2 regions of the Mesorhizobium sp. M4A.F.Ca.ET.050.02.1.1 genome follow, and region 1 is predicted to be linked to the other one. Evidence: riboswitches for the same ligand, from Rfam matches in the RefSeq annotation. Region 1 holds a riboswitch; the other holds the start of a gene.

Evidence for each region. Region 1 has a riboswitch for thiamine pyrophosphate ahead of thiC (phosphomethylpyrimidine synthase ThiC). Riboswitches for the same ligand answer to the same signal wherever they lie in the genome.
Region 2: another riboswitch for thiamine pyrophosphate. It lies ahead of thiC (phosphomethylpyrimidine synthase ThiC); the one in region 1 lies ahead of thiC (phosphomethylpyrimidine synthase ThiC).

The regions. Positions count from the first base shown of each region.
Region 1 covers NZ_RZSG01000012.1:14,536-18,957, forward strand. Annotated here, with positions in the region: gene thiO (glycine oxidase ThiO) at 1-313, opposite strand, end outside; gene thiC (phosphomethylpyrimidine synthase ThiC) at 310-2,130, opposite strand; TPP riboswitch at 2,243-2,354, opposite strand; gene EOA33_RS02195 (MFS transporter) at 2,355-3,608, opposite strand; gene EOA33_RS02200 (ABC transporter permease) at 4,275-4,422, shown strand, end outside.
Region 2 covers NZ_RZSG01000062.1:3,838-8,259, reverse strand. Annotated here, with positions in the region: gene thiO (glycine oxidase ThiO) at 1-55, opposite strand, end outside; gene thiC (phosphomethylpyrimidine synthase ThiC) at 52-1,887, opposite strand; TPP riboswitch at 1,991-2,107, opposite strand; gene EOA33_RS07560 (hypothetical protein) at 2,229-2,456, opposite strand; gene EOA33_RS41490 (hypothetical protein) at 3,119-3,571, opposite strand.

The DNA of each region.
Region 1 (4,422 bases):
CGGATGTGCGGCGGCCGAACCGGTCCAACTCACCGGCATCGCGTGCAGGCGCCACGACCAGGGTGCCCCTGCGCGAGACATGGCCGGGCAATGCTGCGTCCCACCAGTCGGCCGCGCCGCGTCCGAGCGTGAGCACCGCCTCTTCGGCGCTCTCGCGTTCGCACCAGGGCGCGAGCATGCCGCCGGCTTGCCAGGAGGCATTGCCGGCGATCTCCATCCGCTTCTCGGCCACTATCACATCGGTGCCGCGCGTTGCCAGTTCGTGCGCGAGCGTCAGCCCGGCAACGCCCGCTCCGCGGATGAGCACCTTCATGGCGTGTCCGTGCGCTCCGGGGCGCGGTCGACGGGCATGTAAAGATCGCCGCCGTCCTGGTACTTCGCCGCCATGGCCGCGAGCCCTTCCTTCTGCGCTTCCGCGCGGATGTCGTGCGAGATCCGCATCGAGCAGAATTTGGGGCCGCACATGGAGCAGAAATGCGCCACCTTGTGTGCTTCCTTCGGCAGGGTTTCGTCGTGGAAGGCGCGCGCCGTCTCGGGATCGAGCGACAGGTTGAACTGGTCCTCCCACCTGAACTCGAAGCGCGCGCGAGACAGCGCGTCGTCCCTGACTTTGGCGGCCGGATGGCCCTTGGCGAGGTCTGCGGCGTGAGCGGCGATCTTGTAGGTGATGACGCCGGTCTTGACGTCGTCGCGGTCGGGCAGGCCGAGATGCTCCTTCGGCGTGACGTAGCAAAGCATCGCCGTTCCGAACCAGCCGATCATCGCCGCACCGATGCCGGATGTGATGTGGTCGTAGCCCGGCGCGATGTCGGTGGTGAGCGGCCCCAGCGTGTAGAACGGCGCTTCGCCACAGACTGCGAGCTGCTTGTCCATGTTTTCCTTGATCTTGTGCATCGGCACGTGGCCGGGGCCTTCAATCATCACCTGGCAGTCCTTGGCCCAGGCGATCTTGGTGAGCTCTCCAAGCGTTTCCAGCTCGGCGAACTGGGCTCGGTCGTTGGCATCGGCGATCGAGCCGGGGCGAAGACCGTCGCCGAGCGAGAACGCCACGTCATAGGTACGGCAGATGTCGCAGATCTCCTCGAAATGCTCGTAGAGGAAGCTCTCCTTGTGGTGGTGCAGGCACCACTTGGCCATGATCGAGCCGCCGCGCGACACGATGCCGGTGACGCGGTCGACGGTGAGCGGAATGTAGGGCAGCCGCACGCCGGCGTGGATCGTGAAATAGTCGACGCCCTGCTCGGCCTGCTCGATCAGCGTATCGCGATAGACCTCCCAGGTCAGCGCCTCGGCAATCCCGCCGACCTTCTCCAGTGCCTGGTAGAGCGGCACCGTGCCGATCGGCACCGGCGCGTTGCGCACGATCCAGTCGCGGATGTTGTGGATGTTGCGGCCGGTCGAGAGGTCCATCACCGTATCGGCGCCCCAGCGGATCGCCCACACCATCTTCTCGACCTCTTCAGCCATCGACGAGGTGACGGCCGAATTGCCGATATTGGCGTTGATCTTGACCAGGAAGTTGCGGCCGATGATCATCGGCTCGCTCTCGGGATGGTTGATGTTGGACGGGATGATGGCGCGGCCGCGCGCCACCTCGTCGCGCACGAATTCCGGCGTGACGAAGTCCGGGATCGCCGCGCCGAAGCTCTCGCCATCGCGTTGAAGTTTCGAACGCAACTGCTCGCGGCCGAGGTTTTCGCGGATGGCGACGAACTCCATTTCCGGCGTGATCATGCCGGCGCGTGCGTAGGCAAGCTGGGTGACGGCACGGCCGCCAGTGGCGCGCAACGGCCTGTTGCGCACCGGGAACTCCGGCGTCAGGCGATCACCCGAGACGAAGCCGTTGTCCTCGGGCCTGATCGTGCGGCCCTCGTAGCGCTCGACATCGCAGCGTGCCTCGATCCACGCCTCGCGCAACCGCGGCAAGCCGCGCTCGATCTCGGTCTTCCCCGTCGCGTCGGTGTAGGGACCGGACGAGTCGTACACCGTGACCGGCGGTTCGCCGGCGCTCGGATGAACCGAGATCTCGCGCATCGGGACACGCAGGCCCGGGTGAAGTTGGCCCGGTTTGTGGACTTTCTTCGAAGCGGGCAATTCGCCGACAGTGACGGTCGGGGTGTGGGCATTCATGAGTGAGCCTCCTTGCTCGAGTGCAACGGAGACCCAGTCCACGCGAAGAGGAGGAAGTGACGCTTCGCCTGGAAGACGGGCACTGCCCGAATACCGAAGCCGGATTGCCGACCCGCGAAACCTCGCACCGTCCCTACGCCAGTATGAACTGGATCAGGTTCAACGGGTCACTGCGCGCAATAGCAGTATCTCAGCCCCTTGCCGGGACTCCCCTGGTGAGGCGCTTAAGATGGACGATGGGAGGTCGCGCTGTCAACGCTTGCAGCGCTTGCCGCCTTAAATGAGCCCTGCAAGTGGCCGTTGGTATGCGTCAGGGACCGCGTCGAGAAAGAAATTGCGACGAATGCCAGCGCGATGACCCCGAAGCTGGCGGCGAGCGAGGAGATTTGAGCGATCAGCCCCAGCAATCCTGGTCCCAGCAGCAGTCCGGCATATCCCATCGTCGTCACAGTTGACATGGCACGAGCAACGGACGTGCCGCCCACACGACCAGCGGCCGCAAAAAGAGTAGGCACAATGTTGGCAAGGCCGAGACCACACACCGTTAGCGCCAAGAGAGCAACGGTAAGATTGCCGCCCATGAGGATTATTGCGACCACTGAAGCTGCGCAAACCACAGCGCAGTAGCGCAACGTGCGCATCTGACCGATTCGGTTGGCGATGGCATCACCGAACAAGCGTCCCATTGCCATCATCGTCGCGAATGCAGCGAAGCCGTAGGCTCCAGTGCTCTCTGCTGCACCGGATCGCGTCACGATGTAGATGGCGCTCCAATCCATCATTCCGCCCTCGGCCAGCATTCCTAGAAATGCGAGACCGCCAAGCAGGTAGAGATGGGTCTTGAAGACGCCCTGGAGCTGAGCATCCTTCGTCTCGACAGGGGCGGGAGGGGTGTGGATCCAGCTTGACTTGTTCCAACCAATCCAGGCGACGGGAGCAATCACTGCAACACCAATTCCCGTCACCCCGAGGCAGAGGTTCAGAGCGCCGCCGCACGACAGTATTTGACCCACGACCAAAGCGCCGGCCAAGCTTCCAAAACTGAACACGGCATGGAATGACGACATTACCTGCCGGTGCAAAAAACGCTCCAACGCTGCGGCGTCAGTGTTCATCGACACGTCGAGCGTTCCAAACCCGGCACCCGCGAAAAACACAATCACAGCCAGCCAATGGGCGCTCTCGGCATAAGGGAGAGCCAACAGCGCGGCGCCGAACGTGAGCGAACCCAGTAGGCTGAGCACACTGCTTGGAACAATCGTCACCAAGCGGCCGACATTGGTCATCATTGCGATCGCGCCGAGAGCGAAGCAAATTAAAACCAGTCCAAGCTGACCCTTATCCAGATTCATCTGAACGCTGAGAACAGGAAGGGAGGACGCCCAGGCTCCAATACCGAGGCCGCCACCCAAAAAGAAGAGGCTGCAAAACAAACGGCTATTTTGGATGGCTAGCGGGATTGTCGAAAAATCGTTCACTATCATAGCTCTCCGGCTTGGCTATATCGTCGTCCGGCTCCCGCGGGTATGCGGGCGAAGGGGGCGTCGCCGCCGCTGCTGACCAAGCCGGTCTCGATGTGCACCGATTTCGTCCCGATGTCACAAGGTAGGTATTCGGTCGTTCCGAACAATTTCGCAGTCCACCGATCGCCGACGCAAAGCGACGCAAGACTTGAACGCCTTTAGTTTGTGCTGGAGCCAACGCGCAAGGCAGAGCTACTCCATTGGGCTGGCTGGTACGACGATTGCATGGGGAGCCGGGACTCGTGTTCCGACAGATTGTGACCCGCGTGACGACTTGGGCGCGCCAGGGTTGGCGAAAGGCCAGGCTCATCTGTTGGCGGTACGAACTCGATCTCCACGAAGGTGGCCATCTAGCGCATCTCCAGGGAACGACTCCGGCCGGGTTATGTTGCCCGGATTTCCTCTCGAAGCAGTATTTCGCTAGCTGTGCGCATCATCGCGTCACAAATGGTCGTCATGCGAAATTGCTGAAATAAGGAGCAGAGACTAAACCACCCAATAAAAAGGCGCGACCAGCCGCTGCCAGTGGGAACAATGAGCGCCGTCTGCTCAAGCAGTCAAGTACTTTAGAAGATCGTCAGAGCCGTCGAATCGGATACATGTAGAACATTAGCAAATGAATTGGGTGAGAAATTGGTAAATCACCAGACTCGTTTGGGAAGCATATTGGCAACGCCAGCTGCGTTATATATGTTTGTCTTCTTTGTAGCTCCTGCAATTGGGCTTTTCATATATAGCTTTTGGTCGTCCGAGGCATACCGGATCGTTC
Region 2 (4,422 bases), on a different contig from region 1:
GCTCGAAGGCGGCGGTGAGGCCGGCGACGCCGGCCCCTCTGACCAGCACCTTCATGACCGCTCACGCCCCTGTGGTATGGGCGGTGCGCCGATCTCGTCCGCCGGCACGTAGAGATCGCCGCCTTCGCGATATTTCGCCGCCATCGCCGCCATGCCCTCTTTCTGCGCCTCGGCGCGGATGTCGTGGGAAATGCGCATGGAGCAGAATTTCGGCCCGCACATCGAGCAGAAATGCGCCAGCTTGTGCGCCTCCTTGGGCAAGGTCTCGTCGTGGAACGAGCGCGCCGTTTCGGGGTCGAGCGACAGGTTGAACTGGTCTTCCCAGCGGAACTCGAACCGCGCGCGGGAAAGGGCATCGTCCCTGACCTTCGCCGCCGGATGGCCCTTGGCGAGATCCGCGGCATGCGCAGCGATCTTATAGGTGATCACGCCGGTCTTGACGTCGTTGCGGTCGGGCAGGCCGAGATGTTCCTTCGGCGTGACGTAGCAGAGCATTGCCGTGCCGAACCAGCCGATCATGGCAGCACCTATGCCGGAGGTGATGTGATCGTAGCCCGGCGCGATGTCAGTCGTCAGCGGCCCCAGCGTATAGAACGGCGCCTCGCCGCAGACGGCGAGCTGCTTGTCCATGTTCTGCTTGATCTTGTGCATCGGCACATGACCGGGCCCCTCGATCATCACCTGGCAGTCCTTGGCCCAGGCGATCTGAGTCAGCTCGCCTAGCGTTTCCAGCTCGGCGAACTGCGCGGCGTCGTTGGCGTCGGCGATCGAGCCCGGACGAAGCCCGTCGCCGAGCGAGAAGGACACGTCGTAGGCGCGACAGATGTCGCAGATCTCGGCGAAGTGTTCGTAGAGGAAGCTCTCCCGGTGATGGTGCAGGCACCATTTGGCCATGATCGAGCCGCCGCGCGAGACGATCCCGGTCACCCGGTCGACGGTCAGCGGGATATAGTGCAGCCGCACGCCGGCGTGGATGGTGAAATAGTCGACGCCCTGCTCGGCCTGCTCGATCAGCGTGTCGCGATACACCTCCCAGGTCAGGTCCTCGGCGATGCCGCCCACCTTTTCCAGCGCCTGGTAAAGCGGCACCGTGCCGATCGGCACCGGCGCATTGCGCACGATCCATTCGCGAATGTTGTGGATGTTGCGGCCCGTGGAAAGATCCATCACCGTGTCGGCGCCCCAGCGGATCGCCCACACCATCTTCTCGACCTCTTCGGCCATCGACGAGGTGACGGCGGAGTTGCCGATATTGGCGTTGATCTTGACCAGGAAATTGCGGCCAATGATCATCGGCTCGCTCTCGGGATGATTGATGTTGGCCGGAATGATCGCCCGTCCGCGCGCCACTTCGTCGCGCACGAATTCCGGCGTGACGAAGTCGGGGATCGCCGCGCCGAAGGCTTCGCCGTCGCGCTTAAGCTTGCCGCGCAGGGCCTCGCGGCCCAGATTCTCGCGGATCGCGACGAACTCCATCTCGGGCGTGATGATGCCGGCGCGCGCATAGGCAAGCTGGGTCACCGCCTTGCCGGCCTTGGCCCGCAGCGGCCGATTGCGGACCGGAAATTCCGGCGTCAGGCGCTCGCCCGTCGCGAACCCGTTGTCTTCCGGCCGCACGTGGCGGCCGTCATAGGCCTCGACATCTCCGCGCGCCGCGATCCAGTCCTGCCGAGGCCGGGCGAGGCCCCTTTCGATGTCCGTTTCGATCGCAGGGTTGGTATAGGGGCCGGAGGAGTCATAGACCGTCACCGGCGGCTCGCCGGCGGTCGGATGGACGGCGATCTCGCGCATCGGCACCCTGATCCGCGGGTGGAGGCTGCCTTGCTTGTGGATCTTGCGTGAGGCGGGCAGCGGTCCCGTCGACACGGTGGGGGTGAGGGCATTCATCTTGAGGCTCCTTTGCTCATGCATTGGAGACCCAGTTCTGTGCCGGAAGGATGAAAAGACGCTTTGGTCGCCCTGCCGAAACAGGACCTCGGGCATAGACTCCCGCGAAGCGCTTGCACCGTCCCTACGCCAGTATGAACTGGATCAGGTTCAACGGGTCACTGCGCCGCGAAAGCCAGCAGTATCTCAGCCCCTTACCGGGACTCCCCTGGTGAATGCCTCAAGTTGAATGGGCCGGTGCTGCTTTGTCAAGCGCCTTCGGGCGCCTTCGGGCGCCTTCGGCCGGTGGCGACGTCCGGCGGCCGGCCGAGCGGAGAGCTCGCGCATGCATCGGGGACAAGTCACGCCCCGTAGACCAGGGCTGGAATGGCCAAAGTCTCATTCGCTTCGTGAAGGATGGAAAAACTGTATCGGCCATGTGCGTCGAGATCGACCGAGTAGCTCAGGCGGTCACGGATGTGGTTATCCTGGTCGAAGGCGACGATTTGCGGCTTCAGCGAGGTGATTTGCACCACGTCCAGGTAGATGGAGTTGCAGATATGATCTGGTCGTCGGGCTGGCAGGTGCAAGCGGCCGCTCTATTCAGGATGCGGCATCGGCGGCGTTCCCGATACCAATGATATCTTGCGGGCAACTTATGCAATCACCGGCTTCGTAAAACCCGACGGCGGCGGCCGTGTCCTGGCGCTGAGGATGTGCCGCTGTTCCAGCAGAGAAATCGCGTGGGCGCGGAGTTTTCGCTCTGCGAGGAAGAGTTGACGCAATCGTTTAGCTTGCTTGCAGTTCGTAGAGACCCGCCTTTGAAAGCAACTAAGCTATTGCATTGATATGTTGGTGCGCGATCGATCGCTACATAGCCGGCCGCCATTATCCGAGTATTGATCCGCCGGTGTTCGTGTTGCCGTATATGGCAATCCCTGCGAGATCGTCGCGGCCGGATCGGCCGCACCCTCTAGTCATAAAAGGGGAAGCGACCGAGAATTCCGCTGCCGAAAACTTCTCTGGCTTGGCTATGCATGCGGTAGATGAGATCGCCGCCTACCGCGACCTGGTCGAGGAAGGCATCGACGCCCAGTTCGGACAGCCTGGTTATCGCAATGCGTTAGCGGCTCAGACTTGCGGTCTCGAGAGCGGCCTTTGGGGGTCACCTCTTTTTTGTTTCAGAGGTTGGAAGACGGCTGCTCGTTACCCAATAGAAATGGCGACTACGGAACGCGATCGATCGCGGCCATCAGGAAACACCTGTCTTCGGCTCAACCTCGACATGGCGTCCGATCGACCGCAGATATACAGCTATCTCGTCCATGAGATGATCGCGTTCGCCGTAGATCTCAGCAATCCTGCGCAGCTGTGGCTCGACGGACCTCCGTTGCGCCGGCGTCAAATCAGCATCGCCAAAGACATATCCCAAGTTGCCAATCGCGCAAATGTTGCAGCCGGCCTCCACAACTGCTTGCACGAATGCCGGAATGTCTTTTTCTTGCATAGTCTTCATGTCGAACCTCTCGTGAATGGCGTGCTTGCGCGCCCATGCTGCCTTTTCAGCGTGTCCTCTGGGCGGCGCAAGCCTTGAGCGTAATTGTGCCGGGCAACCTCGACTATCCCGTCTGCCACGCTCTTTAGAGTCGGTGGGGTCTGGTGATTGCAGGCTGGGCCACTCAAAAGCCTGCAAGAAGAAAGTCATGGCGACCATTGCTCAAGATCGCGAGGGTGCGTGCAAGACCTTCCGTTGGCAGTCATGCACGCTCACCCAGCAACTGGGTATTGAGCAACTGGGTCTCACGTCGCGGGTCTCGTGTGCTTCACAGCCGAAAATAAGGTACCACCGTGGCTATTCTCAAGTGCAGGCTACCTCTTCAGGACACGGCGGAGTGCCTTCCGACGCACCCCTGGTGCAACGTGCGACCTAACGAGACACATCTCGTTCGCGTTCCCTCGACCTTTCTTCGTATTGCTGCTTGCCCTGCGATTTCAGGCCCTCTGCTAGCTTCTCGGCCGCTCTTTGGCCTGCAATGTCACTATTCAAGATCATATCCGACATCCCTGGATGGTCATAACCGTAATGCGCATGCAGTTTCCCTCACGAGCAGCGCCTATCCGTCGATTAGTTCGTCTTCCGGAACCCGAAGCCCTTTTTATCCGGCGTACCTATCCACCATTCAACCGGTATACCTTTCCCAACTTTGGCGGACCATTTACCTCAGGCATGATCATCTCGCGTGACATTTTTTTTTGGCGCCATCATCGCACGTGGCATTTTCTAAAAACCAAGACGTGTCAATTTGTAAAATCAAGGATGCGGCCGCGCCCGTTGCGAGGATTTGCAGGTAGCTCTTCAGCCCCAACACGATGTGTGAGGCGGCGGTGGAAAAGGCAACCGACGGCGTCGACGCGTCCTTTGATGATCGCAAGCGATATGCTTCGTCGCGAGCCCAGATTGCGGTCTCGGGCACAAGGCGAGATCACAGTTCTGCGATCTGTGGTAACGCGAGCCCGCAAAGCGCCGCTGCGGCCACCGCTTTTGGAATCTGGACG